DNA from 4 places in the Paenibacillus sp. FSL K6-2441 genome. Region 4 is predicted to be linked to each of the others. Evidence: predicted binding sites of a transcription regulator. Region 4 holds the regulator's gene; each other region holds the start of a gene.
What was found. Region 4 encodes Rex, which represses fermentation and respiration genes when NADH is low (regulators of the CRP and FNR family bind a similar motif). Its sites were predicted from a motif close to TTGTGAAATATTTCACAA; they were not measured.

Region 1: the regulator Rex is predicted to act here: its motif matches at 2,924-2,941, upstream of NSQ80_RS04335 (flavocytochrome c).
Region 2: the regulator Rex is predicted to act here: its motif matches at 2,939-2,956, upstream of NSQ80_RS00970 (DUF438 domain-containing protein).
Region 3: the regulator Rex is predicted to act here: its motif matches at 3,685-3,702, upstream of NSQ80_RS19920 (cytochrome ubiquinol oxidase subunit I).

Annotation. Positions count from the first base shown of each region.
Region 1 covers NZ_CP150174.1:1,005,333-1,013,095, reverse strand. Annotated here, with positions in the region: gene NSQ80_RS04345 (ABC transporter ATP-binding protein) at 1-1,043, shown strand, start outside; gene NSQ80_RS04340 (ABC transporter ATP-binding protein) at 1,030-2,808, shown strand; gene NSQ80_RS04335 (flavocytochrome c) at 3,027-4,583, shown strand; gene NSQ80_RS04330 (hypothetical protein) at 4,727-4,924, shown strand; gene NSQ80_RS04325 (DNA alkylation repair protein) at 5,083-5,790, opposite strand; gene NSQ80_RS04320 (SUMF1/EgtB/PvdO family nonheme iron enzyme) at 5,897-6,748, opposite strand; gene NSQ80_RS04315 (glycoside hydrolase family 11 protein) at 6,848-7,483, opposite strand.
Region 2 covers NZ_CP150174.1:201,680-209,442, reverse strand. Annotated here, with positions in the region: gene NSQ80_RS00975 (ROK family glucokinase) at 230-1,180, opposite strand; gene NSQ80_RS00970 (DUF438 domain-containing protein) at 1,557-2,828, opposite strand; gene NSQ80_RS00965 (response regulator transcription factor) at 3,027-3,707, shown strand; gene NSQ80_RS00960 (HAMP domain-containing sensor histidine kinase) at 3,704-5,101, shown strand; gene NSQ80_RS00955 (ABC transporter ATP-binding protein) at 5,226-6,140, shown strand; gene NSQ80_RS00950 (ABC transporter permease) at 6,137-6,853, shown strand; gene NSQ80_RS00945 (ABC transporter permease) at 6,855-7,595, shown strand; gene NSQ80_RS00940 (carbohydrate ABC transporter permease) at 7,758-7,763, opposite strand, start outside.
Region 3 covers NZ_CP150174.1:4,318,779-4,326,541, reverse strand. Annotated here, with positions in the region: gene NSQ80_RS19940 (catalase) at 1-641, shown strand, start outside; gene NSQ80_RS19935 (ABC transporter ATP-binding protein) at 780-1,565, shown strand; gene NSQ80_RS19930 (hypothetical protein) at 1,569-3,239, shown strand; gene NSQ80_RS19925 (nitrous oxide-stimulated promoter family protein) at 3,226-3,606, shown strand; gene NSQ80_RS19920 (cytochrome ubiquinol oxidase subunit I) at 3,792-5,198, shown strand; gene cydB (cytochrome d ubiquinol oxidase subunit II) at 5,185-6,201, shown strand; gene cydD (thiol reductant ABC exporter subunit CydD) at 6,201-7,763, shown strand, end outside.
Region 4 covers NZ_CP150174.1:2,616,953-2,624,715, forward strand. Annotated here, with positions in the region: gene NSQ80_RS11895 (acetate kinase) at 1-405, opposite strand, end outside; gene NSQ80_RS11900 (3-hydroxyacyl-CoA dehydrogenase NAD-binding domain-containing protein) at 402-1,274, opposite strand; gene NSQ80_RS11905 (AAA family ATPase) at 1,412-2,914, opposite strand; gene NSQ80_RS11910 (hypothetical protein) at 2,907-3,440, opposite strand; gene NSQ80_RS11915 (DUF5590 domain-containing protein) at 3,696-4,181, opposite strand; gene NSQ80_RS11920 (amidohydrolase) at 4,242-5,540, opposite strand; gene NSQ80_RS11925 (redox-sensing transcriptional repressor Rex) at 5,537-6,181, opposite strand; gene dinG (ATP-dependent DNA helicase DinG) at 6,222-7,763, opposite strand, start outside.

The DNA of each region.
Region 1 (7,763 bases), 1.6 Mb from region 4:
TCGTGTGGCTGGACTACTTCCCGTATCTGGAGACGTTCGCACAAGCGTTTAACGTGATCCTGATGCTGGCTGGCGGATATTTTGTCATGCAGGGACGGATTACCTTCGGGGAATTTTCCGCGTTCTCCGCATTGATCTGGGCCGTATCCAACCCGATGCGCAACATCGGCATTATCATTAACGATATTCAACGTTTCTTCGCCAGCTTAAGTAAAATTGTAGAAATTTATTACGCCAAACCAAAAATCGTAAACGAGCACAAAGCGATCGAAAAGCGCCGTTACGAAGGACGGATCGAATTCAAGCATGTCAGCTTCAAATATGACAGCAATGAAGTGCTTCACGATATCAGCTTCTCGGTGAATCCGGGGGAAACGATCGCCATTATGGGCTCAACCGGTTCGGGCAAAACATCGCTCGTAAACCTGATCCCCCGCTTTTACGACGTATCCGACGGGCAAGTGTTGGTTGACGGCGTGGACGTCCGCGACCTGGAGCTCGATGAGCTCCGCAGCAACATCGGCATCGCGACCCAGGACGTGCTGCTGTTCTCCGATACGATCGACGGAAATATCGCTTACGGCGATCCCGAGCTGCCGGAGGAACAAACGAGAGAGTATGCCCGGCTCGCTGCTGCGCATGATTTTATTACGAAAATGCCGGAAGGGTATGACACCATCGTTGGGGAACGCGGCGTCGGCTTATCCGGCGGTCAGAAGCAGCGGATTGCGCTGGCCCGGGCGCTGGCGGTGCGCCGACCGATTCTGATCCTCGACGACACCACCTCCGCGGTTGACTTGGAAACCGAGGAGCATATCCAGAAGAGCTTGCGCGAGCTGAACTTCCCGTGCACGAAGCTGATCATTGCCCAGCGCGTGTCGACCACGGCCGAAGCGGACCGCATTCTGATCCTGGACGGCGGACGGCTGATCGAGGAAGGCACCCATGCGGAATTGCTCGCGAAACGCGGCTATTATTACGATGTATTTATGCTTCAAAATGAAGGGATCGGAAGGACGGTGAGCGCCCATGGCCAGAAATAAGTTCGATGTGGATGAGAATCTGGAGTCTCCTTTTGACATAAAGCACTTCAAACGTGCCATGGTGTACATCCGAAAACAGCAGAAGCCGATGATCATCGCGTTTGTGCTGAGCGCCTTGTCGGCTGCAATCGCGCTGTCGGCGCCGCTCATTATTCAACACGTTGTGGACGTGACGATTCCGGAGAAAGCGTTTGGTGCGCTGGTCGGGTGGTCTGCGCTGATGCTGCTCACGATCGTGGTCAGCGTCGAGCTGGCGACGATCCGCTCCCGGATCATGACCCGGGTCGGCCAGGATATCATCTTCGATATCCGTACGGATCTGTTCAAGCATCTGCAGCAGCTGCCGTTTAAATATTACGACGACCGCCCGCAAGGGAAAATCCTGATCCGCGTCGTCAACTACGTTAACGCCGTATCGGACGTTTTGTCCAACGGGATCATCAACTTTATTTTGGAGATCGTCAATTTGATCTTTATCGCTGTGTTTATGTTTGCGTTGGATGTCCGGTTGTCGTTCGTCACCTTGGCCGGATTGCCGGTGTTCCTCGGCGTTATGCTGCTGATCAAAACCCGGCAGCGCCGGGCATGGCAGGCTGTTTCCAACAAAAGCTCCAACATGAACGCGTATTTGCAGGAGAGCATCAGCGGGATTGGCGTGACGCAAATTTTCTCCCGCGAGAAGCATAACGAAGGCATCTTTACCCGCCTGGCCGGCAACTACCGCAAGGAATGGATGCGGGCGCTTCGCTACAACGCCCTGATCCCGTTCTCCGTCGACAACCTGGCGACGATCGTCACGACGCTGATCTATATGGTTGGCTTGCTTGCGATGGGTCCGGAAGGCGTGACCTTCGGGGTCATCCTTGCGATGAGTAACTATGCGGCCCGCTTCTGGCAACCGATCCTGAACCTGTCCCAGCTGTATAACAACTTCATTAACGCCGTCGCTTATCTGGAACGGATCTTCGAAACGATGGATGAACCGGTGACGGTCAGCGATGTCCCGGGGGCGAAGGCTTTGCCACCGGTGCAGGGCAACGTCCAATTCAAAGACGTTACGTTTGCTTACGATCCAGGCCTGAACATTCTGGAGCACCTGAACTTCGAGGTAAAAGCCGGGGAAAGCATCGCCCTCGTCGGACCGACGGGCGCGGGCAAGACCACGGTCGTCAACCTCATCTCGCGCTTCTATAATGTGAGCGAAGGTGCGATTCTGATCGATGGTCACGACATCTCTCAAGTGACGTTGAAGTCGCTGCGCAGCCAGATGGGGATAATGCTGCAGGATAGCTTTATTTTCTCGGGTACGATCATGGATAATATCCGATACGGCAAGCTGGACGCCACCGAGGAGGAAGTCATCGCCGCGGCCAAAACGGTCTGCGCGGACGAGTTCATCCGCGAGTTTGAGCAAGGGTACTACACCGAGGTGAACGAACGCGGCTCGAAGCTCTCCCAAGGACAGCGGCAGCTCATCTCGTTCGCCCGGACGCTGCTGGCCGATCCGCGCATTCTGATCCTGGACGAAGCGACCTCCTCGATCGACGCCAAGACGGAGCGCCTGCTTCAGCAAGGCTTAAACGAGCTGCTCAAGGGACGCACCTCGTTTATCATCGCGCACCGGCTGTCGACGGTGAAGAACTGCGACCGCATCATGTATGTCTCCGACAAGGGGATTGCCGAATCCGGCTCGCATGATGAGCTGATGGCCAAACGTGGTCTGTACTACCGCTTGTATACCGCGCAGAAGATGGAAGCTGTATAGATCATGCAAAAATAAAGGCAATTCCGCCAAGCCAATTTAACCTGGCTGACGGAGTTGCCTTTTTGTTTTTACCGGACGCTGGGTACCGGACGCTGGGATATCAAAATTTGTCGAATTGTGAAATGGTTCACTTACTATGGTATGCCCTTATGTTATCCTCTCCAAGGGGAACGAAAGAGAAACAGCACCCCGATATAGACAGAAGTGGAGGGTTTATCATGCAAAAGAAAGTTACAGCAGCACTCATTCTCGTCTTATCCTTGATGCTTGTCATCGCGGGATGCGGCAACAATGGGAATGAGCCTCAGAACCAGGCTCAGGATCAGAACCAGACGCAGGCTGGCGGACAGACGGACAAAGCCAAAGAAAACGAAGCCGAAGCCGTAGCCGGCGCATCCGAAAAAAGCTATACGCCTCACGATCAATTGAAGGACAGCTACGATATCATTATCATCGGCGCAGGCGGTGCTGGCATGACCGCAGCACTCGAAGCGAAAGCCAACGGTATGAACCCCGTTATCTTCGAGAAAATGCCGGTGGCCGGCGGTAACACGACGAAATCGTCCTCCGGCATGAACGCCTCGGAGACGAAATTCCAAAAGGAACAAGGCATTGAAGACAGCAACGACAAGTTCTATGAAGAGACGCTAAAAGGTGGCCACAATACAAATGATACCGAACTGTTGCGTTTCTTCGTTGACCATTCCGCAGGCGCGATCGATTGGCTCGATTCCATTGGCATTCGGTTGAATAACCTCACGATTACGGGCGGCATGAGCGAAAAACGCACGCACCGTCCGGAAGACGGCTCCGCCGTGGGACAATACCTGGTGGACGGCCTGGTCCGAAACGTTGAAGAACAAGGCATTCCGTTGTTCGTCAACGCCAATGTCAAGGAGATTACTCAGCAAGACGGCAAAGTCAACGGCGTGAAGGTGGTCCTGAACGATACCGAAGAAAAAACGATTACCGGCAAAGCCGTCATCGTGGCGACCGGCGGTTACGGGGCCAATCCGGAAATGATCACGCAGTTTAGACCGGACTTAAAGGGATATGTCACGACCAACCAAGCTGGCAGCACCGGCGACGGCATTACGATGATTGAGAAATTGGGCGGCGTTACCGTTGATATGGATCAGATCCAGGTTCACCCGACTGTTCAACAGGAGAAATCTTATCTGATCGGTGAAGCCGTGCGCGGCGAAGGCGCGATCCTTGTTTCCAGCGAAGGCAAGCGTTTCTTTAATGAAATGGACACGCGCGATAAAGTGACCAACGCGATCAATGCCCTGCCTGAGAAGTCCGCCTACCTTGTCTTTGATTCCGGTGTGAAATCCCGAGCTAAAGCGATCCAACAATATGAGAAGATGGGCATTGTACTCCAGGGCGACACGATTGAAGCTTTGGCCGAAAAGATGGGTGTACCGGCAAATGCTTTGGCGCAAACGTTAGAAACTTGGAACGCGGCTGTTCAGAATCAAAATGACGCCGAATTCGGCAGAACCACCGGGATGGATAACGATTTGTCCGGCGCACCGTACTATGCCATCAAAATTGCTCCCGGCATCCACTACACCATGGGCGGCGTGAAAATCAACACCAACACAGAAGTATTGAACAAAGAAGGCAACCCGATCCCAGGTCTGTTTGCCGCTGGCGAAGTTACCGGCGGGTTGCACGGGGATAACCGGATCGGCGGCAACTCCGTGGCCGATATTATCATTTTCGGACGTCAGGCCGGCGTGAAGGCGGCCGAGTTCGTGAAGGCGCAATAAGCTGAACGATCATGAGATAGGGACCCGTCAAGGCTTGGACTCCAAAGAGTTCGAGCTTTGGCGGATTTTCTTTTTTGAGGAAATGATCTTTGGGAATACTAAATAACCACCCACGATACACGAAACCTAAGGAGGTGCCTAAGATGAGCAAAAATGAGGACTACACTCAGCAGCAGCTGCAGCGGGCCAAGGCCAAGGACTCCACCAACGAAGGCCGAAAAGGCGCCTTCATGACGAAAGACGCCTGGAACCAGGACGGCAACCCTGCCGCAGCGACGGACGATTTCGGTCCCGAGATGAAGCCCGAGGACCCGCCGACGTTGAATGGAAAGCCGGTGTAGCTCGATTTCACCCGCATCAGGCCCAATTCTGTATGATTTTTCGAATACATTTCGCCGATATCGCCGAATTTAGCCGATTGTATTCGATTTTTCATATAGAATGCACCCGGTGGACTAACGCCCACAGCTACCAGCTCCGTGTCCCCTCCCCGCCAATCTCAACACCGCACATACTTCCGCTTAAAGCCCAGTTGCCCGCGATCCAGCGCTTTTTGAATGCTTTCCGAAGCGTTCAGAATGGCGCTTTTCTTCTTCCCCCGTTTCATCTCGACCGGGCCGATCGCCTGGGCGGTCTCCACCGCTTGAGTGTGGAGTGGCCGGTAAGAAACCCCGACGGTGTAAACAAAGTTATTCATCGCAGATTTCGTACGCTCGGGCGCATCGTGAATCGAGTTCTTCACCGTTTCCAGCATGCCGGCGAGCTTGCCCTCGTCAAATTCGCTGTCCGGCCGGCTCCCCAATAGCCAGCAGTAACAGCTCCACCCCGCCGACATCTTCAGCTCGTCCCCGCTGGCGATCCACTGGTCGGCCACCTCCTGGGCGATATCCGCCTCCGCCAAGGTGACGGCAACCACGAAGTCCGACAGCATATAGAAATACGCCCCCTCGATCCAGCGATCAAAATCCGCATGCGTCATCGCCTTCGGATCCGCAATCATCCCCGCAAAATACATCGCATCGTAATTCCCCGTCGCGTAAAGCTCCTCAGCCAAGGGCTGATTGATCTTGATCTGCCGGAACAGCGGCTTCATTTCTCCTGTGGCTACACCAAACAGCGGCTCCCGCGCGCCGTTGGACATGTACATTTTTTTCAGGCGCTCCTTACCGAGTGCCTCAAGCTCCTGCATCACCGTTTCCAGCTTCATTTATGGAGCCAGCTCCCTTCATCCCGTATGGGTTCTTCTCCCCCTAGCTTACTACGTGAGAAGGGCTTGATTCAATTCCAAAATAAGGCCAAGCGTCCTCGCCAAACTACTTGTTGCGCGCCAGGCGGAACCCTTGATCCGGGCCAAAGCCGCTCGCTTCAAACTTGCCGCGAAACGACACCTCGCTGCTGCTGACATCGCCGATCCAGCCGCCGCCTTTCACTACGCGAAATGAGCCACGCTTATAGTTCTGGTTCACCTCGTCCCCGTACCAATCCCAGCACCATTCCCTCACATTGCCAGACATATCGTACAGCCCCAGCTCATTGGGCTCCTTGCCGCCAACAGGCCGGGTTCGGCTATGATTACTCTCAATGATCGGCCAGTTCCAGTCCCCGCTCAGGTACTCCTCTCCGGCATTCCGCCAATACCAGGCCACATCGTCCACACGCGAGCTTCCGCTGTATTTATAGCTTTGGCTGTGCTGCCCACCCCCAGCTGCATACTCCCACTCTTCCTCCGTCGGCAGCCGATACCCGTTCGCGTCCGGATTGATGGTGACCGTCCATTTCACAGGATCGTATTCGCTTTGATTGTTGGGGTCTATTTTTTGCTTATCTATATTGTAAAAAGGTTTCAAGCCCTCTTTTATGCTCCGCTGATTGCAATACTCGATCACGTCGTACCAGCTCACCATCTCCACCGGCAATTGGTCGCCTTGGAACTGAGACGGATTGCTGCCCATCACTTCCACCCATTCTCTCTGGGTCACTTCATATTTTCCGATATAAAAATCAGCCAGTACCCTGCTCGAGCCATAAAAATTAGACCGGGTGTTCTTCACGCTCCCGCCTTGAACTAGCACGAAGGAGTCGTTCTGCCGCTCCGGTCTCCCCATTGCTGCCTGCGAGCAGGCGGAGACCAGCACCATGATGGTGATGGACAAGATCATGCTCATGTATCGCTTCCTCAAGGTCAGCTCCCCTTTGATTGAAGATCAGTGAAGGCCGCCGGCGGCAAACCGAACGGCCTTGAGACCAAATTTAGCGATGAACCATTACCACACCGTGACGTTGGATCTTCCGCTGCTCTGATAGCCTTCCGTCGCCAAGACCTGGTACGACCAGCTGCTGCCCAGGTTCATGCCCTTGCTTCTCCAGGCATTCACGTGATTGCTGAAGGTGATGGAGACGTTGCTGCCGGTTGGTCGTTTCGATTGCCGCACGCTCCAGAACTGTTGGAACGTCTGCGTGCCATCAATGGAAGGCGCATTATAGCGCATGGTCGTATAAATATCGTAGGTGCCTCCGTCGCTGTTCACCGTTCCTTTGTGAGTACCTGTTGGCCGGTACGTCCCCCAACTGTCGACAACGTAATACTCGATCAGCGAGTTTCTAGTCCATCCGTAAAGGGTCAAGTACCCGTTCCCCGAAGGTTCCCAGATGCCGGCATTGTAATTGATCGTCCGATTTGGCGACCCTACGCTCCAGCCTTTGCCGACCACGAAGTTCCCGCTATTTTGCCAAGTTACGCTGTAATTGCCCCCGGACCCGTTAACCGCATTCACCGTTCCGCCGCCATCCGTCCAATATTGCCAATAATCCGTTGCTGCACTCGAGGTTGCCCCAAATAAACCGAAACTCATCGAAGCCGTCAGGAGTAAAGTGAGCATCTTCTTTTTTAATTTCATCAAACATTCCTCCTCAGAAATAGATTTGACTAACAAAAATAATTCTTGCTCCCTGCTTCTTACCGAGGTCAAGCTTCGTTTCCTGGGGCATCACCTACCTTGGAGCCTCTTTTACCAACATTTAACTATCACCCCCTTTGATAGAAAATTATAGTAGGTAAGCGCATACATTTCACTTCACGAATTAAAGGTTTTATCTAGATTTTTACATATAAGAAAAACGTCTATCGACGTACATTCAAAGTAGACAGACCGCGTTTAGCGGTAGTTTTTCTTGCGATAT
Region 2 (7,763 bases), 2.2 Mb from region 4:
TTTCCCGACCATTTCCCACTGTAACGGACCCCAGAGACCTTATCTGGCTCTGATGACGACCCTTGAGCTGCAATTGACCGAAATAAGATCTCCTAGGTCCGTTAGAAACTGTAATCTGTCCAAGACTGCCAAATAACGCTTCTAGAGTCCGTTAGATGCGACACCAGCGACACCAGCGGTACCAACGGCCCCCAGCTAGCTGCAAGCAGTTCCGCTTAGCACCTTTTCGTTAGGAACGGAGGAAGAGACCAGCGGCGCCGACCATCCCCGCATCATTCCCCAAGGTAGCCGGAACGATTTGCATGCCTCGTTGCACCGGCTCCGGCGTCAATTTGGCGAATACGCTGCGAACTTCGTTAAACAGAATGTCACCGGCTTTGGACACGCCGCCGCCGATGATAAACATCTCCGGATTCAGAACAACAGCGACAGCCGCCATCGATTTGCCCAGATAGAAAGCTGCCCGGTTCACGATGCGAATCGCCGCCTCATCACCAGCTTTAGCCGCATCAAAGACGTCCTTAGCCATAATGTTCTCCACATGAGCCAGCGAGGTCCGGTCACCGCGCGCTACGGCGTCTTTCGCCATGCGAATAATCCCTGTTGCCGAAGAGACGGTTTCCAGGCAGCCCATTTGGCCGCAGCCGCAGCCGATGGCTTCCAGATCCGGAACCACAGACATATGTCCAAGCTCGCCGGCCATTCCGGAGAAGCCTTGATAAATCTTCCCGTTAATAATGATCCCGCCGCCAACGCCGGTTCCCAGCGTGTAGCATACGCAGTTGTCGATGCCTTTTCCTGCGCCGCCCCAAGCTTCGCCGAGTGCAGCCACATTGGCATCGTTGTCTATTTTGATTGGCTTGCCCAATCGCTCCTCCAAAATGTCGCGAATCGGCAAATCCTTCAAACCTACATTCGGCGCCAAAATGATGATCCCTTCGCGGACATTCGTAAACCCGGCGACCCCGGCGCCTACCCCGGCCACCTGTTCCCAGGCAAACGGCGATTCTTCCACGACACGCCGGACGTACTTCTCGATATTCGCGACGACCGTATCCGCGCCCTTATCGACTTCGGTCGGCCCTTCATACGTATGAAGAAGCTGCCCTTCTTCATTGCAAATGCCGACTTTGACTGCCGTACCGCCCAAGTCAACGCCAATGTAGATTTTTTCAGACATGTTCACAAGCCACCTTTTTCTTAAATAATATATAGATCATTTACGTGCCTATACGTGCAAAAAGGCCATTCTCGATCCATCGCCGCTTTAGTCCGCGCCATGACTGAAAACGCCTTCGCAAGTAGTTTTCTCCTACGTACCAACTATAAGCGAACCCATCGGTTCGGTCAAGAGAAGGGAAGAAACGGCAATCCCAATACCGATAAGGGATTTTGCGTAAATGACACAGATCACAGACAAGCGTATACGAACTTAATTTCCCTTGTTCCCCTTTCCTTCTCTCCCCGCTACTGCAACTAAAAAAACCGGCATTCGCTAGTGCAAACGCCGGATGTAAGCCCAATGAGGCAAGATAAACATGATAAAGCCATCCCTGCTAGGACAAAATACGTTTTTGTCCTTGCAGTTCGCGGATAGGGGCGATGTTCTGCGTGAACTCCAGCGTCCCCAGATAACGTCCATCCTCGCTGCGTACAGCGAAATAGCGGATGTACACAAATTTGTCCTTCACCGGAATCCAGAAGTCCTCGACATCCTTCCGCCCCGCCTTAAAATCCTCCAACAGCTGGTTGACGACATGAACGCTTTGCGGCGGGTGGCAATTTTGTACGGTCCGGCCGATGACGGCCTTCGTCCGGGCAAAGATCCGTTCCTTGCCGTGGGAGAAATATCGGACGACATCGTTCTCGTCGATAAACGTCAGGTCCACCGGAAGATGGTTCATCACCGCCTCCAGCTGCTCCATCGAGAGAACGCCGGTCTCGAATTTGATGTAGCCTTGCGGAACCCCCGCTTCCGTGCCTGCCTGTGCGGTCCCTTTCACTTCTTCGCCCGAGGGCTGCAGCGGCACGCGCTCCGGAATCCATTCACGCTCCGGTGCGGTCAAGCAGAAGCCGATCTGGTCGCTTTCCCGGGCAATGCTCACCCATTCGTCTTCCGTTAACTTTTCAAGGGCCATCGGGAGCAAAATATTTTCTTCCTTAAAAATCATCTCGTTGACTTCCTTAATAATCCGTTCCAGATCCATCACCATCGTCTCCGGATCCGCGCTGCCGTCCGCCAGCTTGCCCTTCGTTTCCTTGATCATCATGCGGATGCCGTCGTCCACGCCCCACATCACCTTGGTTGGGCCGTAGATGCCGTACTTCTCCAGATACGGGAACAGCAGGTTTTCCTTGCGGCTGTAGTGCTTGTCGAGGTCCATCAGCAGGTTTAAATCCTCCAGCAGCTTGAATACGATCTCGCTGCCGGGATCCTTCCGGTACTTGTCCAGGTGAAGCTGCAGCTTGAAGTTCACCAGCCGTTCGATCTCGCGATTTTCCAGCTTGAAGGTATGAACCGGGTGACCCGGCTGCTCCTCCGGCTTGGACGAACGGTGAATGTCCTCGATCGAGCCCTTGAAAATCGCCGTATGCACCGAGCACAGCCGCTGAACCTCCTCGACCGGAATGCCCTCCTCTTCCATCAACGCATGCTCCATCGCGGAAATTTCCGCGACCGTCACGTCACCGACAGCCTCTTCGAACCGTGCCTTTACTTCATCCACGCTCTTCCCCTGATGCAGCTCCTTGATAATCTCCTTTAACAGCTGCTGGCGGCGGCTTTGTTCCGGTGCGCCATACTCCCGATTATTGATCAGTTCGCTCATCGCCCAACCCCTCCTTATTGAATTTCAGCCGAATTTCTGTTTCGATATGTCCCGATGACTTCATTGATAACCATTCTCAATAACAAGGTAGCACAAGGAAAATGTCTGACTTGTGATTTCAATCACAAATAATTCATCGATCCTTCCGTTTCTTTTTGCTCCGTCTTTTGCCAAAATAGAATCAGGAGGAATGCCATTATGCCTATTACGCATTTGCTATATATTGAAGACGATCCCGAAATCGGTGAATGGGTCAGCTCCAACCTGGAAGCGCGCGGGTACGCGGTCACTTGGCTGAAGCACGGGGATCAGGCCGTGGAGAAAGCCGCCGATTGCCATCTCGTGATCCTTGACGTGATGCTTCCAGGGCTGGACGGCTTCACGATTGGGGGGCGGTTAAAGCAGAAGTATCCGGAGCTGCCGGTATTGATGCTGTCGGCCCGAACTTCGATTGACGACAAGCTGCAGGGACTGAAGTTCGCCGACGACTATTTAACGAAGCCGTTCCATCCGGACGAACTGGCCGCCCGGATTGAGGTGCTGCTCCGCCGCAGCGGGGGAATCGCCGACCCAGCGCCGCTGCGTATTAAACATTTACTTGTGTATGAGAAAGAAAACCGGATCATCAATCAGGATACCAACGAGGAAATCGTGCTGACCGGCAAGCAGTTTCATATTTTCTCCTATCTGCTGCGCCATCTTAGTCAAATCCTGACTAAGGAGCAGATCTACGAAGCCGTATGGAACGAGCCCTACCTCGACGGGGACAAAACCTTGATGGTCCATATCCGCCACCTGCGTGAGAAGCTGGAACGGGATCCCGCAAATCCTGAAGTGATCGAGACCATCCGCGGGATTGGTTATCGGGTGAGAGCATGAGACTTCATCCGGTGCGCAAGTTCCGTAAATCCCTGTTGACGAGATACGTCTTGATCTTGGGGATCGCCTTCGTGTTTATCCCTGTCCTGATTCCAGTCAGCTTTATTGCAGCCTGGGGGGTGAATGTCCTCCTAAACCCTGGCCATTATGTGCACGAGAGCCGTCCTTACGGTACCGGACAGGAGATTGAGACCGCTTGGCATCAAGCTGCTGCTGAGTTGAAGGGAGCTCAAGCCGATGCCATCGATGCGAAGCTCAGAGAGATGAAGCTGCTGTATCCTGATGCCGCGCTGTATTGGGTCGACACGGCTGGCCAAACCCGCCTGCAGCTGCCGGAGCAAGAGTCGGTGCCCCAGCAGTGGTCCTTGGAGGATACTATCGCCTTCATGAAGCAACGTGTGGACGCCGACCCTTTTACGGTTGTCGCTTTTATTGGCGGGGACGAACAAGCCAAGCAAGGCTTCATGGTGTTGGAGCTTCCGCGTAAATTTATGGTGATTCAAAAAGGGGAACAGCTTAGTGACATTCGTTTTTACGGGGTGTTTCTAGCGATTCTGCTGGGGGCGTTCGTCCTGCTCTCCTATCTGTTCTTTAGCGATATCCGCAAGCGGCTGCTGCGCCTGGAAGCCGGCATGACCCGCCCGGGTCCCGACGGGCTGCCGTCTCCCATCGAAGAAGGACGCCCGGACGAAATTGGCCGATTGGAGCTTGCTTTTAACCATATGGTGTTCGCACTGAAGGACAGCCGCCAGCGGGAGCGCGAGGAAGAGGAGCTGCGCAAGAGCCTGATCAGCCACCTATCCCATGACCTGCGGACGCCGTTAACCGTGCTGGGCAGCCATCTGTATTCGCTCCGTCAGGAACCCCTATCCGAACAGGGACGACAGTCCCTGGCTTTGATGGAGACGAAAATCAGCGATTTATCCGGACTGATGGATCATCTATTATCGTATAACCTGCTCTCCAGCGGACGGTATGCCATGTCTTTGGAGCGGCTGGATATCCTGCGGATCGTGCGGGAAAGCGCGGCCGCCTGGTACCCCGTCTGGGAGAAGAACGGGATTACGGCCGATATTGAGCTGCCGGAGCAGCCGATCTACTGGAACGTTGACGCCCAAGGGTTCCGCCGCGTACTCGATAACTTGTTCCAGAACCTGGTCCGCCATGCTGGATCGGGCCGTTATGCCGGGATTGCGGTAGAGCAATACGAAGGCACCACGGCTCTCACGATCAGCGACCACGGCCCTGGAATGGAGTCGGTTTCCGCTAGCGGAGGCGCGGGGCTTGGCCTGCAAATCGTCGACCTGCTGCTGCGGGAAATGGGTCTCGCACGGGCCACCGTATCGAGCGAAGCTGGAACGAAAGTTTATATTTATCCAATGGCGCTATTGTAATTGAGATGAGGCGAGGGACTGTTTACAGTCCCTTTTTTCATGCCCCAAAATTAAACGAATCTTAAACTTCTCCTGTCTTTGCCTTTAACCTCCGGGCGATATGATCATGACGAGGTGATAATTCGTGAATGAAATGATCATTCAAACGGAAGGTTTAACGAAAACATACCGCGGCCGCTACGCAGTGGACCACTTAAACCTGGAGATCGCGAAGGGGGACATCTACGGGTTCCTCGGACCTAATGGTGCAGGGAAGACGACGACGATCCGCATGCTGCTGGGCTTAATCCAGCCGACTTCGGGTACGATTCGCATCTTCGGCCGCGAGCTGCACCGCGATAAGCTGGCAATCCTGCGCCGTATCGGCTCGCTGGTCGAATCCCCGTCTTATTACGGACATTTGAGCGCCATCGACAACTTAGAGGCCATCCGCCGCATCTTGCAGGTGCCGAAATCGCGCATCGACGAGGTGCTGGACATCGTCTCGCTGACCAGCGACGCACGCCGGCCGGTGAAGGGCTTCTCCCTCGGGATGAAGCAGCGTCTGGGCATCGCCGCGTCGTTGCTCGGCAACCCCGAACTGCTCATCCTGGACGAACCAACCAACGGGCTGGACCCGTCCGGGATCCACGAGATCCGCGAATTAATTAAGAGCATGCCGAAGCGTTACGGCATCACCGTGCTCGTATCCAGCCACCTGCTCGGGGAGATGGAGTTGATGGCCAGCAAAGTGGGCATTATCCGCGAAGGCCGGATGGTGTTCCAGGATACGATCGACAATCTGCGGCTCCGCGCAGCTCACGATATGGAGCTCGTTGTTTCGGAGCCGGATGAAGCGCTTTGGATTGCCCGTGATCTGGGCGCCATCGGCAAGCTGCAAAGCGGAGTTCTCTCGTTCCCAGGGATGGCTGACGCCCAGGTCGCCCGCCTGGTCAAACAGCTGGTGGAAAACGGACATGCCATTTATCGCGTCGAGCAGAAGAAGAAATCGCTGGAGGACATCTTTATGCAGGTAATCGGGGAGGGGGCCGCGGTATGATGTTACGCTCCCTCTCGGCCGACTTCCTGAAGATCCGGCGCAAAGGCATCTGGTTCCTGATCTTTCTTGCTCCGCTCGGGTTGGTCGCCATGCAGGCGCTCAATTACGGGCTGCGCTTCGACTGGATGATCAAGCAATATGCCGATGACCCGTGGGGAGGCCTGCTGCAGAACATTTCCTTCTTCGTGCCGATGGCCATATATCTGGGATGCACCCTAGTAAGCTCACTAGTGGCGAACGTCGAGCATCAGCTTAGTTCCTGGAAGCAACTGCTGGCGCTGCCGATCTCACGGACCGCCGTGTATTGTGCTAAATTTCTGTTGTGCTTCCTGCTGCTGTCCGTTTCCTGCGTATTGCTTTCGGTCGCGACCGTAATTCTTGGTATAGCTCTCGGTTTTGAGGCCGGGTCCATCCCTTACGTGGATTTGGCGCGCCTTGGATTTTATCCGTTTTTTGCCGCGTTGCCGCTGCTGGCCCTCCAGCTCTGGCTTTCGCTCACCTATCGGAACCAGTCGTTGCCGGTATCCCTTGGCGTCACGATTTCGATCCTTTCGCCGTTTACATTGAACCTGTCCGAGTGGTTTCCGCTGAACTGGCCGGTGTTCGGGTTCGAAGGCCCGCACCGCGAATGGTTTGTCGCAGCCGGGCTTGCCTGCGGCGCAGGAATCCTGCTGACCGGACTTGTTCATTTCAACCGAAAGGACGTGGATTAATATGAAGACGTTCCTGAACGTCTTGGCCGCAGAACGGCTAAAAATGGCGCGCTCGCGCCTCTGGCTCATCCTGCTGGTCAGCCCGGCCCTGTCTGCCTTGATCGGCGCCTTGGTCAATCTGCCGAAAGGAGCCAATGCGGAAGTCTGGCCGCTCCTGATCAGCGCCATGTCGATGCTGCACGCGCTATTGTTTCTGCCGATCATGTCCGGCTTATTTCCGTCGTTCCTCTGCCGTTACGAGCACACCGGCGGCGGTTGGAAGCAGCTGTTGGTGCTTCCCGTCTCACGGAGCGCCGTTTATCTGGCCAAGTTCACTGTCGTTGCCGTCTTGTTGGCGGCATCCCAGCTGCTCTTTCTAGCCGCGCTGCTGATTGTAGACCAAGTCCAAGGGATCGCTGGCCCCTTGCCATGGGGGATGATCGCAACGAGCCTCATCGGAGGCTGGATTGCCTGTATGCCGCTGGTTGCCTTACAGCTGGGCGTCTCCCTGGTGTGGTCCAGTTTTGCAGCTCCGCTTGCGGTGAACGTATCGCTGACGATTCCGAACCTGCTGATCATCAATTCGGCCAAGATCGGCCCTTTCTATCCTTGGGCACAGCCGCTGCTGGCCATGATGCCGCGCGGACAAGCGAACTACGGTGCCTTTAATCTGCCGTACGAGAGCCTGTTCATCACGGTCCTCGGCATCTTCCTGTTGTTCCTGATCGCCGGCATGCTGTACTTCCGCCGCAAAGCGGTCTAATACAATCGCCCCGCAGCCGTTCTGCCCCTGTAAATGACGAAAGGCCTGTAGATGAGCTGGATGAGCATGTTGCCCATCCTAACCCTCTACAGGCCTTCTTATTTTATGGGGAGGTTATTCATCATTCATTTGGCTTTCAAGCAAGGCAAGTGAAATGCCCGATTATTC
Region 3 (7,763 bases), 1.7 Mb from region 4:
TGGATCCCACGAAGGTATGGCCGGAAGACAGCTATCCCTTGATCAAAATCGGCACGATGACGCTGAACCGTAATCCGCAGAACTTCTTCGCGGAAGTTGAGCAGTCGGCGTTCTCGCCAAGCGTGCTCGTACCTGGCATCGAACCGTCCGAGGATAAGCTGCTGCAAGGCCGGTTGTTCTCTTACCCGGATACCCAGCGTTACCGGCTTGGTGCTAACTATTTGCAAATCCCGATCAACTGCCCGTATGCCCCGGTCCGCAACCATCAGCGGGACGGCTTCATGAACGTGAAGCAGGATCCGTCTCCAATCAATTACGAGCCGAACAGCTTCGACTCCAGCCCGAAGGAAGATCCGGCCTATCGTGACAGCGTAGTGCCAGTCAGCGGAAATATCGGCCGCGAGAGAATCGCCAAAACGGATGATTTTACGCAAGCAGGCGAGCTGTACCGGAGCTTTACGGCTGAGGAGAAGGATCATTTGATCTCCAACCTGGTGAACGATTTGAAGCAGACACCGGAGCAAGTTCAGCTGCGCGCGGTGTGCAACTTCTTCCGAGCTGACAAAGAATACGGCATGCGCCTGGCGCAAGGTCTTGGCGTAGATATCAGTGGCTTTATTCCATCCAATGCTCAGGGATAATCGATATCCCTTTTATATAAAGAAGGCATCTTCCGTACCTTTTGGGATCGGGAGGTGCCTTTTTGTGTGAAGATTTCAGCCGCGGGCGTGAGGAAATGTATGGTAAAATGAGAGCAGTAGAAAGGAGTTGAATCGATGATGACAACAAAGGATCCAGTGATTAAGCTGACGGATTTGCGCATGAGCTATGGGGGACATCACGTTCTGAACGGCGTGGATTTGGAGGTGTATCCGGGTCAGATTATCGGTTACATCGGGCCCAACGGGGCGGGCAAGAGCACGACCGTCAAGATTATGCTAGGCCTGGTCGAAGGGTATCAAGGCGAGGTCCGGGTATTTGGCCAAAATCCCGGTGACGGCGACGTTAGCTACAAGAAGCGTATCGGATACGTCCCGGAAATCGCCGAGCTTTACGATACGTTGAAGGCATGTGAATACTTGACCTTCATTGGCGAGCTGTACGGCTTATCCGCCGATGACGCAGAGATGAAATCCCGGCGAATGATGACGGAATTTGGCCTCGGTGACGTTTTTAACTCCCGAATTTCGACGTTCTCTAAGGGCATGAAGCAAAAGGTGCTGCTGATTTCCAGCCTGCTGCATAATCCGGACGTGCTGTTCCTGGACGAGCCGCTGAGCGGGCTTGACGCCAACAGTGTCATGGTCGTTAAAGAAGTGCTTGCTCTCTTGGCGTCGCAAGGCAAGGCGATTTTTTACTCCTCTCATATCATGGACGTGGTCGAGAAGATCAGCAGCCGGATCGTCCTGCTGGACGGAGGACGCATTGTGGCCGACGGCAGCTTTGACGAGTTAAAGGCCCAGAACCATGAAGGTTCGCTGGAACAGATCTTCAACCAGTTGACCGGATTTAATGAGCATCAGGATATTGCCAGCCGGCTTGTATCGATCGTGCAAGAGGTGTAGCGGATGGAAGAAATGAAGAGCTTGCTAGTGTTGGACCGGTTCCGTGGTGCATTCGAGAAGATGGGCGTGGATTATTCGGTGATGCGCCGAATCGTTCAGGTAAAGCTGGCGATGGATGCGAGAAGGAAGCCTACGCTGGCCAAAAGTTCAAATCAGAAGCGGAAACAGGATACCGCGGAGAGCAACCAGTTTCTGCGCTCGCTGTGGTTGTACGTCCTGTTTGGCGGATTTAGCTCGATGTTCGTGCTGATGGGGGACAATCTGCTGTTTCAGATGAGCATCTTGTTCGGCATTATGATGTTTATGGTCATGACTTCGATGATCTCCGATTTCTCCTCGGTGCTGCTGGATATTCGGGATCGGAGCATTTTGGCGACGAAGCCGATCAACCGCCGCACGCTCACGATGGCGAAGACGGTACATATTTTTATTTATTTGTTCTTTTTGACCGGAGCCATTGCGGTGATTCCGCTGGCGGTCGGATTATTCCGGCAAGGGATCGGGTTCTTTGCTCTGATGCTGCTGGAGCTGATCCTGATGGATCTGTTGATCGTGGTGTTAACCGCGCTGTTGTATTTGGTCGTGCTGCGGTTTTTTGACGGTGAGAAGCTGAAGGATATGATCAATTACGTGCAAATCGGGATGACAATCACGATTGCGGTAGGTTATCAGGTGTTGGTCCGGCTGTTCGACTTCACGGAGATGGACATCGTCTTCAAGCCGGCGTGGTGGCAGTACCTGGTGCCGCCGGTATGGGTGGGCGCTTCCTTCCAAACGCTGCTTCACCCGGGCGAAGGTATGACGTATGCCGGTCTGGCGGTGCTGTCCGTCGTTGTTCCGCTGGCCGCGTTCCTGCTGTACCTGAAGCTGATGCCGGCGTTGGAGCGGAACCTGCAGAAGCTGGCAGAACCCAGCGCGAAGAGCGGGCAGCGGTCGGGGAAGATGCTGCGCCGAATCTCCGATTGGCTATGCTCCACGCCGCAGGAGAGCGCCTTTTTCCGTTTCACCTGGTCGATGCTGGGAACGGAGCGTGAGTTTAAGCTGAAGGTGTACCCTTCCCTGGGCTTCTCTATCGTGTTTCCTTTCATCTTCTTATTCTCGAACGGACTCGATCAGGGCTTGGAAGGGATCTCCGGTTCCCGTTCGTATTTGTTCATTTATTTTAGCGGGATTATGCTGCCAACGCTCATCATGATGCTGCGTTACTCCTCCCGATATAAAGCGGCTTGGATCTACCGGACCGCCCCGATCACCAGCGAAGCGTCTATTTACAAAGGGGCCTTGCTGGCGAGCTTGGTTCGGCTTATGCTGCCTTTGTATGTGGTGGAGGCGGCGATTTTTGCCGTGCTGTTCGGAGCGTCCATTATCCCTGACTTGATTGTGGCAGGACTCGCGATGTTTGCTTACGCGATTCTTTGTTTCCTATGCATGCGCAAGGGACTACCTTTCTCTGAACCCTTTGAAGCGGCGGGGCAGCAAAACCAATCCTTTGTTTTCATGGGGTTGATGCTGCTGCTCGGCGGATTTGGCTTGCTGCATTGGCTTGCAACGTCGCTTCCGTTTGGGGTTGTGGCCTACGGGCTGCTGATGATCGCAGGGACATGGCTGGGATGGAGACTGGCTTTTCGGACGCAGGGAACGAAGAAGGTGGCAAGACCGGATGGCAATGACTAAGAACAACGGGCCGCGAATTCGCCGGGAAAAGAATACTGTGACCCGAATGATCGCCTTATATTGTCGTAAGGAACATGGCGACAGGGAGCGGACCCACAGGCGCGCAGCGGTTCATCATCCTGCGACAGTGTTGTTATGCGACGAGTGCGCCGAGCTTCACCGATATGCTGAGCAGCGGCTTGACCGCTGCCGGTTTGGTGAAGGCAAGACCACGTGCCTGGCGTGCCCTGTGCATTGTTATGCGCCGGTCCAGCGGGAGCGGATTCGCCGGGTGATGGCTTTTGCCGGACCGCGGATGCTGTGGCGGCACCCGGTGTTAACCCTGATGCACCTCCTCGATGGCGTGAAGAAGGGCCATTCACAGTAATGTCATAAATTGTACGACCCTCAAAAAACGTTGATCTGATGCGGGTTTCAGGCCATGTTCGGAATTGTGACATTTCTCATGTGATTTCTGTCACAAAATTATTACTTTTTCCCCGTTCGTTTTCATGGATCAGTGATAGAATTCACATTAGATAATAATTATTTGAAAGTAGGGGAAAAGAAATGCTGGATCCGATTGTGCTTGCTCGCCTTCAGTTTGCGGTGACAACGATTTTCCATTTCTTCTTCGTACCCTTGTCCATCGGCCTGGTGGTGCTGATCGCCATCATGGAAACGATGTACGTCGTGAAGGGCAAAGAAGAATACAAACGGATGGCCAAGTTTTGGGGGAAACTGTTCCTTATCAACTTTGCGGTAGGGGTCGTGACGGGGATTCTCCAAGAATTCCAGTTCGGGATGAACTGGTCGGATTACTCTCGCTTTGTTGGCGACGTATTTGGTGCGCCGCTGGCGGTGGAGGCGCTGTTTGCCTTCTTTATGGAATCAACATTTATTGGGCTGTGGATCTTCGGTTGGGATCGTTTGTCCAAAAAAGTGCACCTGTTGTGTATTTGGCTAGTTGCTTTAGGGACGACCGTCTCGGCGTTCTGGATTTTGGCCGCGAACTCGTTTATGCAACGTCCGGTTGGTTTCGAGATCAACAACGGCCGCGCAGAAATGAACGACTTCTTCGCTTTGATCAGCAACGGGCAATTGTGGGTGGAATTCCCGCATACCGTGTTGGGCGCTTTTGCCACAGGAGCTTTCTTGATCGCTGGGGTCAGCGCTTATAAATTGATGAAACGTCAAGATGTGGCGTTCTTCAAAAAATCGTTTACGATCGGCATTATCGTGGCCTTGATCGCTTCGTTCGCCACGGCGTTGTTTGGTCACCAACAAGCGCAGTACCTGGTGAAGACGCAGCCGATGAAAATGGCGGCTTCCGAAGGGCTGTGGGGCAAGTCGGGTGACCCTGCGCCTTGGACGCTATATGCCCATATTGATTCGGACGATGGGAAGAACAATTTTGAGATCAAAATTCCTTACCTGCTGAGCTTCCTGTCTTACAGTAAGTTCTCCGGTGAGGTTAAAGGCATGCACGAGCTGCAGGCCGAATATGAACAAACTTATGGTCCTGGCGACTACATTCCTCCGGTACGGACGACCTTCTGGAGCTTCCGGATCATGATTCTCGCCGGCTGTTTGATGATCGTGCTTGGGATGTACGGAACGTATTTGGCATGGCGCAAAAAGCTTGAGAACCCCAAAAACAACTGGTTCTACCGTGTCATGTTGTGGTCGATTTCGCTGCCGTTTATTGCGAACACCTCCGGCTGGATTATGACGGAGATCGGGCGTCAGCCATGGACGGTATTTGGCTTGATGCAGACCGCGGATAGCGTATCGCCAAGCGTCACCGGCGGACAAATTCTGTTCTCCCTGATTGCCTTCACGCTCATTTATGGGGCGCTTGGCGCGGTGATGGCTTACTTGTTCGTGAAAGTGATCAAGAAAGGACCCAATGAGATCGCCATCACCAGCCGTGATCAGGTCGGGGATCCATTTGGTAAGGAGGGATATCATGTCTCTTAATGAGCTTTGGTTTGTCCTTGTCGCGGTGTTGTTTGTGGGGTTCTTCTTCTTGGAAGGCTTCGACTTCGGGGTGGGAATGAGCACCAAGTTTTTGGCCAAGAATGATATGGAACGCCGGGTTCTGATCAACTCGATTGGCCCGTTCTGGGATGCGAACGAAGTTTGGCTGCTGACCGGCGGTGGCGCGATGTTCGCCGCTTTTCCGAACTGGTACGCCACGTTGTTCAGCGGCTACTATACACCGCTTGTCGTTTTGCTTCTCGCCTTGATTGCGCGGGGCGTTGCCTTTGAGTTTCGCGGCAAGGTGGACAGCGGCAAATGGAAAGGCACCTGGGACTGGGCGATCTTCCTCGGCAGCCTGTTGCCTCCGTTCCTGCTGGGCGTTGTGTTCTCCGGCCTGCTGAAGGGCTTGCCGATTGGCGAAGACATGGAAATGAAGGCCGGACTGTTTGATATGGTGAACCTGTACACGTTGATCGGCGGGATCACGGTTGTGATGCTGTGCCTCGTTCACGGGCTGCTGTTTGCCTCCTTGCGGACGACCGGCAGCTTGCAAGAACGTGCCCGTAAGCTGGCTCACAAGCTGCTTATTCCGCTGGCCGCCCTGTTCGTGATCTTTGGCGTGCTGACGTACTTCGAAACCGACGTATTTGAAGTGCGCGGCTTGCTGATCAGCCTGGTGGCTGTACTGGGCGTCGTTGCTTTTGTCCTGGCAGGCTGGTTTATTCGTAAGCAAAAAGACGGCTGGGCGTTTGGCATGACCGGTGCGATGATCGCTTTGTCGATTGCTGCGGTATTTGTGGGGCTATTCCCGCGGGTGATGGTCAGCTCGATTAGCGATGCGTTCTCCTTAACGATCGATACCGCTTCTTCCGGCCACTACTCGCTGAAAGTCATGACGATCGTCGCATGCAGCTTATTGCCATTCGTGTTAGGCTATCAAATATGGAGCTATTTCGTATTCCATAAACGCGTACACGAGAAGGAGCATTTAGAATATTAATGGGACGCGGATTAATGAAAATCGCGGGGATCAAGCAGGTCATGATGATCATGGCCTTGCTGACCCTCGTTCAGAGCTTTGCAATCATCTGGCAGGCCAAATGGTTGGCGGAGGTGATCTCTGCCCTGTTTGCCGGGGCCAAGCTGCAGGAACAAGCCGGCGGGGCCGGCTTGTTCCTGCTTGCTTTTATCGTCCGTCAGGGCTGCGGCATGATGCAGCAGAAAATAGCGTATGCTTTTGCCGAAGAGACGGGACGAAGCTTGCGGGAGCGGGTGCTGGAGAAGTTGTTTCAGCTGGGGCCGCGTTTTGCCGGGACCGCGGGAACCGGGAATTTGGTGACGTTGGTGCTTGAAGGGGTGACCAAGTATCGCAATTACCTGGAATTGTTCCTGCCGCGCATGCTGGCCACGGGAATCACCCCGATCTTGATTTTGGCTTATGTGTATAGGCTCGATCTGGCTTCCGGGATCATCCTGACGATTACGATGCCGATTCTGATTGCCTTTATGATCCTGATCGGGCTGGCGGCACGCAAGCAGACTGAGCGGCAGTTGAAATCGTACCGGACGCTGTCGAACCACTTCGTGGATTCGCTGCGCGGGCTGGAGACGCTCAAGTTCTTGGGACGCAGCAAATCGCATGTCACGTCGATCGAACGGGTCAGCGATGCTTACCGGTCAGCGACGATGAAGACGTTGCGGGTTGCCTTCCTGTCCTCGTTTGCTTTGGACTTCTTTACGATGTTATCCGTTGCTTCGGTGGCGGTCAGCTTGGGGCTTCGATTGGTGAATGGCGAGATGGTGCTGTTGCCGGCCTTGACCGTGCTGATTCTGGCGCCGGAGTACTTCCTGCCCGTTCGGATGGTTGGCGCTGACTTCCATGCCACCCAGGACGGGAAGGCGGCAGGCGAAGCGATGAACGAGATCATCGCCACTGCGGATGAGGAGGCGGCGAAGGCGGCACCGGTTCCGGCCGGTATGAACTGGACGTGGACGCCGGAAAGCACGTTAAGCCTGCGCGGGGTTGGCGTCGTTCACGAGGAGGAAGCTAGGCCTTCCTTGGCTGAAGTGAACTTGACGCTGGGCGGCATGGGCAAAATCGGCATCATCGGCGAAAGCGGGGCCGGCAAATCGACATTGATCGATGTGCTTGGCGGTTTTCTGCGGCCAACTTCGGGCCGGTTGGTGCTGAACGGCACCGAACTGGGGGATTTGAGTGCGCAGGGCTGGCGGGAGCAAATCACCTACATCCCGCAGAAACCGTATATTTTCAGTGGGAGCTTGGAGGAAAATATCCGCTTTAATGCGCCGGAAGCCACGCGGGAAGAGGTGGAGCGCGCGGTGAAGGCAGCCGGTCTGGACGGGCTCGTGCGCAGCTTGCCGGGCGGGCTAAACGAGCGGATTGGCGGCGGTGGTCGTCCATTGAGCGGTGGTCAGGAGCAGCGTGTGGCGCTGGCCCGGGCTTTGCTTAGTAAGCGGCCGGTGATTTTGCTCGATGAACCGACGGCGCATTTGGACATCGAGACGGAATATGAGCTGAAGAACACGATGCTGCCTCTGTTT
Region 4 (7,763 bases):
CTCAGACGCATTGATCCCCATGATCGCCGGCGGGTTATGAAGCGGCGCCAGATCAAACAAGCGGCGGATTTCAGCTTTAACTTCCGGCGTAACGAGAGCAGAACCTTTAAACGCTTCGCCGCCATGCACGACGCGGTGACCTACCGCTTGAATCTCATCAACCGAGGACAGAACGCCATGCTCTTTGTCGGTCAATTTCTCAAGCACTTTACGGATCGCCGTCGTATGCTCCAGAATTTCACTGACCTCCGTCACTTCTTCTTTACCCGTTGGTTTGTGGGTCAGGATCGAGGAATCCATGCCAATCCGTTCGACCAGGCCTTTGGCCAAAACGGACTCATTCGTCATATCGTACAGCTGATATTTCAAAGAGGAGCTTCCTGCATTAATAACTAACACTTTCACAGCCGATCACCGTCCTTATCGTATTTAAAGAAGCCTTCGCCCGTTTTAACACCCAAATTGCCGGCGCGGACCATTTTCTTGAGCACGAAGGAAGGACGGTATTTCAGTTCACCAAATTCGCGGAACATCCGTTCCAAAGCGGCCAGCACCGAATCCAGACCAAAGCGGTCAGCCATTTCCAGCGGACCGTATTGGAATTGGTAACCCATGCGCATCGCTTCATCGATTTCTTCTGCGGAAGCAACGCCTTCGCCCAGTACATGCAGCGCTTCATTGATCATAACGCAAATAATCCGGGATGTTACAAAGCCCGGAGATTCGTATACCATGATGCCGCGTTTCTCCACGACCTCTTCAACGAACCGCTTCGTCTCTTCAAACGTCGTATCCGAAGTTTTCAGACCGCGGATGATTTCCACCAGATTGATTTTGGCAACAGGATAAATAAAGTGCATGCCGATGACGCGCTCCGGATATTTCGTTCCGCCGGCAATCTCGGTCAAACTCAGCGTGGATGTATTACTTGCTAAAATAATGTTGCTTGGACAAACTTGGTCCAGTTGCTTGAATACCTCTTTTTTGGCATTCAAATCTTCCGAAATGGTCTCGATCACCATATCGCAGGTACCGAGTTCGGCAAAGTGTGTAACTTTATGAATACGGGATAAGATCAATTTCTTCTCCGCTTTTGTGATCGCCCATTTCTCGAGCTGTTTCTCCAGACTCGTCTCGATCATGTTATATGCATGATCCAATTTATCGGCTGTCTCCTCCACGAGCAACACGTCCAGCCCTTTAGCAGCCAGCATTTCACTGATGCCTTGACCCATTGTGCCGCCGCCGATGACACCAATTCGTTTGTAATTCATGGTCCTCTCGCTCCATCCTTTCATCATCTGTACATAATATGGTTTTCCAGATGTCGAAACATACATCTTTTAACACCCAACATATAATAATATCTTAGCACGAAGAAAAAGTAAAAAAAAATAACCGGCATCATGAATTATGCCGGTAAATGGGCGCTGTCACGAAATTGACAACGAAATTGCTCGCCGGAGAGACGTTCTTCTTTTAACAATATCTCTAAGGATTTGTCGAAAACTGCTGAATGCTGTTCGAGCAACCGCTTTGTTCTGGCGGCAAGATCCTCCAAAATTCGCGTATTTTCGTTCATCAGCACCTCGGTCGTCACCATGTCCATATTCACGATTCCAAGCTCGGTCAGCCCCGACGTCATCATCGTATGCACGATCTTTAACGCCTGCTCGAAATCGTTGCTTGACCCGGTGCTGCGCCCGCCGTAGTAAATTTCTTCTGCGGCTGCCCCGGCCAAGGCGATCATAATTTGACCTTCCAAATACGATTTGGTGTACAAGTACTTCTCGTCCTGCGGATTGTGCCGGACATACCCCAGCGCTCTTCCGCGCGGGCTTAATGCAACCTGACTGACGCTGCCTGGGGCAACAACCTCCGCGGCAATCGCATGGCCCAATTCGTGGATGGCCACGCGGCGCTTCTCCTCCTCGGCGGCCTGCCGGTCGGTCTGCTCACCCATCAGCACTTTATCGATTGCAACCGACAAATGTTCCTGAGTGATTTGATCCACGCCATCCCGCATCGCATAGATCGCCGCTTCATTCATCACGCTTTCCAGTTGAGCACCGGAGAAGCCAAACGATTCTTCGGCGATTTTGTCCAAATCAACGTCCTCCCGCAGCGGTTTGTTGGCTGCATGCAGTTCGAGGATATGACGGCGTCCCTTCTTGTCTGGCAAATCAACCTGGATATGCCGGTCAAAACGGCCCGGCCGCAGCAACGCGCTGTCCAGCATCTCCTTGCGGTTGGTCGCCGCGATCAGCAAGATCCGCGGCGTGTCGGACGTATAGATGCCGTCCATTTCCGTAAGCAGCTGGTTGAGCGTTTGATCGTATTCACGCTGCTGTCCGCCTTCCCGCTTACCGCCGATCACTTCGATTTCATCAATGAAAATAATCGCGTTTTCTTTGTTTTCCTTAGCCGCGCGGGTTCTGGCTTCCTTAAACAGATCACGAATCCGGCTTGCCCCCACGCCGACATACATTTCAACGAATTCACTGCCGGAAGCGGCCACAAACACCGCGTTCGTATAATGCGCCGCCGCTTTGGCCAGCAATGTTTTCCCGGTTCCGGGAGGCCCGGTCAGCAAAATCCCTTTGATCGGCCGGATACCAAACTTGCTGATTTCCTCATGGCGCACCATGAAGTCCAGCGCTTCGCGGAGCTCCTGCTTGGCGCTCTCCTGACCGCCGATCTGCTCGAAGGTCAGCTTCGCCGGCCCGCGCTTTTTGCGTTTCCGTTCCTGGGCAGCTCCAATCGTGATGCCGCCGCGTATTTTGAGCATTGCAAATACTGCGCCGAACAACACGATGGCCGTAACGAGCGGAATCACGTTAACGCCGATCACTGCCAGAAACACGATCAGTACGAGAATAAAGCCAAGCGCGGCTTCAATCATCCATTTACGCATTTGGCCATACCCCCATCCGTTCCGGCGAACGCGGCAAAATGATAAATTTGCTGTATTGTCCGTCCGTTAAGGTGATATACACGTTCTTCTCATCCATCTCTGCCGTAGCTTTCAGCTTGCTGTTTTCTTGCTCCATCTGTTTCAATGCAGCTGTAATTTGTGTATATTGCTTATTTTCCATAGCCTGAGCAACGGTAAACATGGCGTTTTCCCACAGCTGGTCAAGTTCCGGCGAAGAATGATCCTCGATATCCAGCTTCAAAGTTCGGCTACCGATTTGCTTCTCCCCGTTCTTCTCAATTTGACGCACCAGAGCACCAAGATCCGTCCCCGGCTTTAAATTCAGCTTAAGCTCCAGCTCGTCCGCTTTCACGTTCATATCGACATGATTTACTCCATCTACACTCTTCACAATATTCTCCAGCGGACGCTCAATCGCCCACTGCCGATATAGGAACCATCCACCAAATAATACAAGGGCGGAAATAGCAATGCTTGCAGCAATTGGTCCAATACGCAGTTTCACGTGATGCCCCCCTTATCTATATAAACTATCAACTCTGTGATATATATTCCCGTATATCAAAACTACAAATATGAGTATATCACATCGTATATCAAATTTCGAAGAAAAGTGTGAAGATATTTAAAAATGAACGCTAGTAGTTCTACCCCGAAATGCTACTTTTTCTCAAGCCAAAAAATAAAAACGGTTCCGCGATTCAGGCTCTTCGCCTAAACAACGAAACCGTTTATTTATGATTGATCCATAGACCCCCTGTCAGCGGTTCGGCAGGGTGAACACTTCCGGCAAAGCTTCGCCGGTCGTGAAACTGAAAAACCGATAATAATGGTGGTCCTTCTCTTTATAGAACAGCTGCCACACCAATTGGTTATTGTATATGCCTGGCAGCAGCCGAACCACCCGGATACCCGGCAACGATTGTTTGATGATCTCACGCATTTGGCTCTCGGACTTGCCATCGGACAGCAAGCGTACCTCTGGATCATGTCCTTCCCTTAGCCAGACCATCATTTGGCGGCCGGATGCATCCTCCCCTTGCACGACCCAGGTAACTTCATCCCATACCGACTTCCAAACCTTGTCGCCCCGGACGAGATCCGTCTCCTGCTTCGCCTGCTGGATAGCGGCTCTTTCGGCTTTCCACGTATCCTCATGAATGTATAGATAAAACCGGTGGAGACCCAGGAGCACGATCAACAGAATCACGAGGGACAGCAGGATCCATTTCGTTCGCTTTCTCAAGCTACTCTTCCTTTCCCTTCCTAAGCAAGCAGCCTCCTTCAGGAAACCGCGCGCCGCTCATTATCGTGCCAACAGTCCCTCAAACGCCGCTTGCGCCTCGTAGCGGATGCGTTCTTCATCCAGTGTCAGACAAGCACCGTGCTTGACTACCTGCTTACCGTTGACCCAGACATGCTCTACATCTTTGGCGCCAGCGGAATAAACGGTATGGGAGATATAATCCGTTCTCGGCAGGAAATGGGCTTGCTCCGTATTTAAGGCGATGATATCCGCCTTCATGCCAGCAGCCAGCTTGCCTGTATTTTGCAAGAAGACCGATTTCGCGCCGTATTCCGTCCCCATTTTCAGAGCTTCCAGCGCCGGAACCGCCGTTGGATCGCCGGATACGCCTTTATGAATCAGCGCAGCCAAACGAATCTCCTCCAGCATATCCAGGTTATTATTGCTCGCCGGACCGTCGGTACCCAGCGATACAACTACGCCCTTCTTCAGGAGTTCTGGTATGCGGGCGACCCCGCTGGCCAGCTTCAGGTTACTGCCTGGGTTATGCGAGATGGTAACGCCGTGCGCTGCCAAGATGTCGATTTCCTCGTCCGTCAAATGCACAGCGTGGGCAAGCAGGGTCGGGCGGGAGAACATCCCCAGCTTCAGCAAATGTTCTACCGGGCGGACGCCGTAATCGTTAACGTTCTGCTCTACCTCGGCGCGCGTCTCCGACATATGCGTGTGCATCGGCAAATCGAGATCATGGGCAGCTTGCACAAATTTCTCGATAAAGGCTGGCGGGCAGGTGTATGGTGCATGCGGCGACATCATCGTGGTGATGCGGCCTTCTGCCTTGCCGTGCCAGTTCTGAGCAAACGCGATCGCTTCTTTGAGCTTCTGATCTTGCTCTTCCGGGGAGCACAACCCGATGGCCCCGCGCATCAACACGGCGCGAATACCCGATTCCTCCACGACTTTGGCCACTTCGTCCATGTGATCGTACATATCCAGGAACGTCGTCGTCCCGCCCTTGAGCATTTCCAACACAGATAACGCCGTACCGGCATACACATCCGCCGCAGTAAATTTGGCTTCCATCGGCCACATTTTCTCCTGCAGCCAGGTTTGCAGCACCATATCATCCCCATAGCCGCGCAGCAGCGACATCGCCGCATGGCCATGGGTATTGATCAGGCCCGGCAGGAACAACAACCCTTTGCCGTCCAACGTTTCGGCGCCTTCCACGCCTTCCGGGCGCTCTTCGCCAATATAGCTGATCGTATCGCCCTCAACGAGCATATATCCGTGAATTACAGGACGGTCCGCATTTAAGACGGCAAACGTCCCGTTCTTAATTAACCATTTACGACTCATACGTTGCTTGTTTCCTTTCCGTCTTCCAAGTAGTAAGCCAAGCTCAGCAAATCAGTAGTGAAGTCAGCCGCATGGATCCGAACTTCCGGCGGAACCTTCAGAATCGTTGGCGCGAAGTTCAGAATCGCACCGATTCCGGCGGCAACCAGCTCATCCGCTACGCGTTGCGCCTCCGTATCCGGCACGGTGATGATGCCGATGCGGATATTTTTCGCCCGGACGGTTTCCGCCAGCTCTTCGATCGGCTGAATCGTGATGTTGTTGATCTGCTTGCCGATCTTAGCCGGTGAAGCGTCGAACACCGCAACAATCTTCATATTATCCTTCAAATACGCATTATAATTCGAAAGGGCTTGCCCTAGATTCCCGGCACCCACCAGCGCGACGTTAATCTGTTGGTCCAGATTGAGAATTTGTTGAATTTTTTCAATCAAATAAGCGACATCGTAGCCGATCCCCTTCCGTCCAAAATCGCCGAAATAAGCCAAATCCTTACGGATTTGCGCCGGATTGAGATCCAGCTTCTGTCCGAGCTCCTGGGAGGACACCGTTGGCACCTCCCGTCGGCTGAGTTCATTTAAGAAACGCAGGTAAACCGGCAGTCTGCGGACAACAGCGTCCGAAATTTTATCTGACTTCATGCTTGTTCCCCCTATTCTTCAATGCGATCTATGAAGCGGCTTAGGCTTCGGGATTTAACCATTCCGAGATGCGCGGAACCATCTGAGTTAATGGCATATGCTCCATCTTCGGTCCGGGCAAAGAGTATAAGAAATATTTCCCATAATAAGATTCCAGGATCCGGGTATCATAAACGATCACGATGCCGCGGTCATGCGACGAGCGGACAAGTCGTCCGAATCCTTGCTTAAAACGGATAACCGCTTGCGGGACGGACAGTTTCATGAATGGATTCTTCTTCTCCCGCTGCAGGCGTTCGCTCTTCGCTTCCACCAGCGGGTGGTTTGGCGGCTGGAACGGCAAGCGTACGATCGCTAAACTGGTCAGCGCCTCGCCAGGAATATCCACCCCTTCCCAAAAGCTGCTTGTCCCGAGCAGCACCGATGCGCTGTTCCCTTGGAACCGCCGGGTCAGCTTGGTGCGGCTGCCGCTGTCCATCCCTTGCCCGATCACCGTGATTCCCTCCGCTGCGAGCAGTTCCTTCAGCGGGTCATACACCTGCCTGAGCATCCGATAGGATGTAAACAGCACCAGCATGCGACCTTGCGTCGCCACCGCGGCATCCGCCAGCGATTGCACCAGCGTATGAATGAAATGGTCATCCCCCACGCTGCCCTTCACACTTGGAAAATCGCGCGGGATCACCAGCAACGCCTGATCGCGGTAGTTAAACGGCGAGGGCAGCATCGCTGTGATCAACCGATCCTCTTCCGCCGCCTCAGTCAAGCCAAGCTGCTCGATCATATATTGGAACGATTTATCCACCGATAAAGTCGCGGACGTCATAACGACACTCTTCTTCCGGTCGAAGAAAAATTGCTTCAATTGAGCGCTGACGTCAATCGGCACCGCATACATCTGGAGCGACCGGCTACGGAAGTTCCCGTTCGCCTCCATCCAATAGACGGTGTCCTCGCTCTCCAACTTCATGAAGAAGCGCAGCGCTTCCCGTTCCCCGGCTAAATCTTTAAACAAGCCGCTGATATCGGTGATCAGGCTCTCCGCTGCATAATCGTCCTGCTCTTCTCGGATTTCGGACAGGAGGCGCTCCCCTTTCCGAAGCACGTCGCCAAGACCTACGTAAATTTGATTTTCGAGCGCGGTCAGCGTCTCCCAATCCTTTGGTTTTCGATTCGGCAACAGCCGGTACACGAATTGCCCGGGATCGCCAGGGGCGGCGTCGCTGCGGTCAGGCATCAAGCTGAACAGCAGCTCGCTGAGCTTGTCCCAGCTCTCCTTCACGTCCACCAGCGTTGGATAGATTCCGTCGATGACCGAGCACCATTCTGAGGCTTTCTCCGCGCCCGACGCTTCAAGCGAGCTGCGAAGGTTGGCCAGCTGCCCCGTCTTGCTGTCTTTAAATAACCGGGTCAGCGTATGCACGACCGTAAAATACTTCATATGAATCCCCAAATGCTTGCCGGCCACATCCTCTAAATGATGCGCTTCATCGATAACCAGCCGCTCGTAACCCGGCAGCAGCTGATGCCCCGCCTGGATGTCCGTAAACAGCTTAGAGTGGTTCGTAATGACCACGTCCGC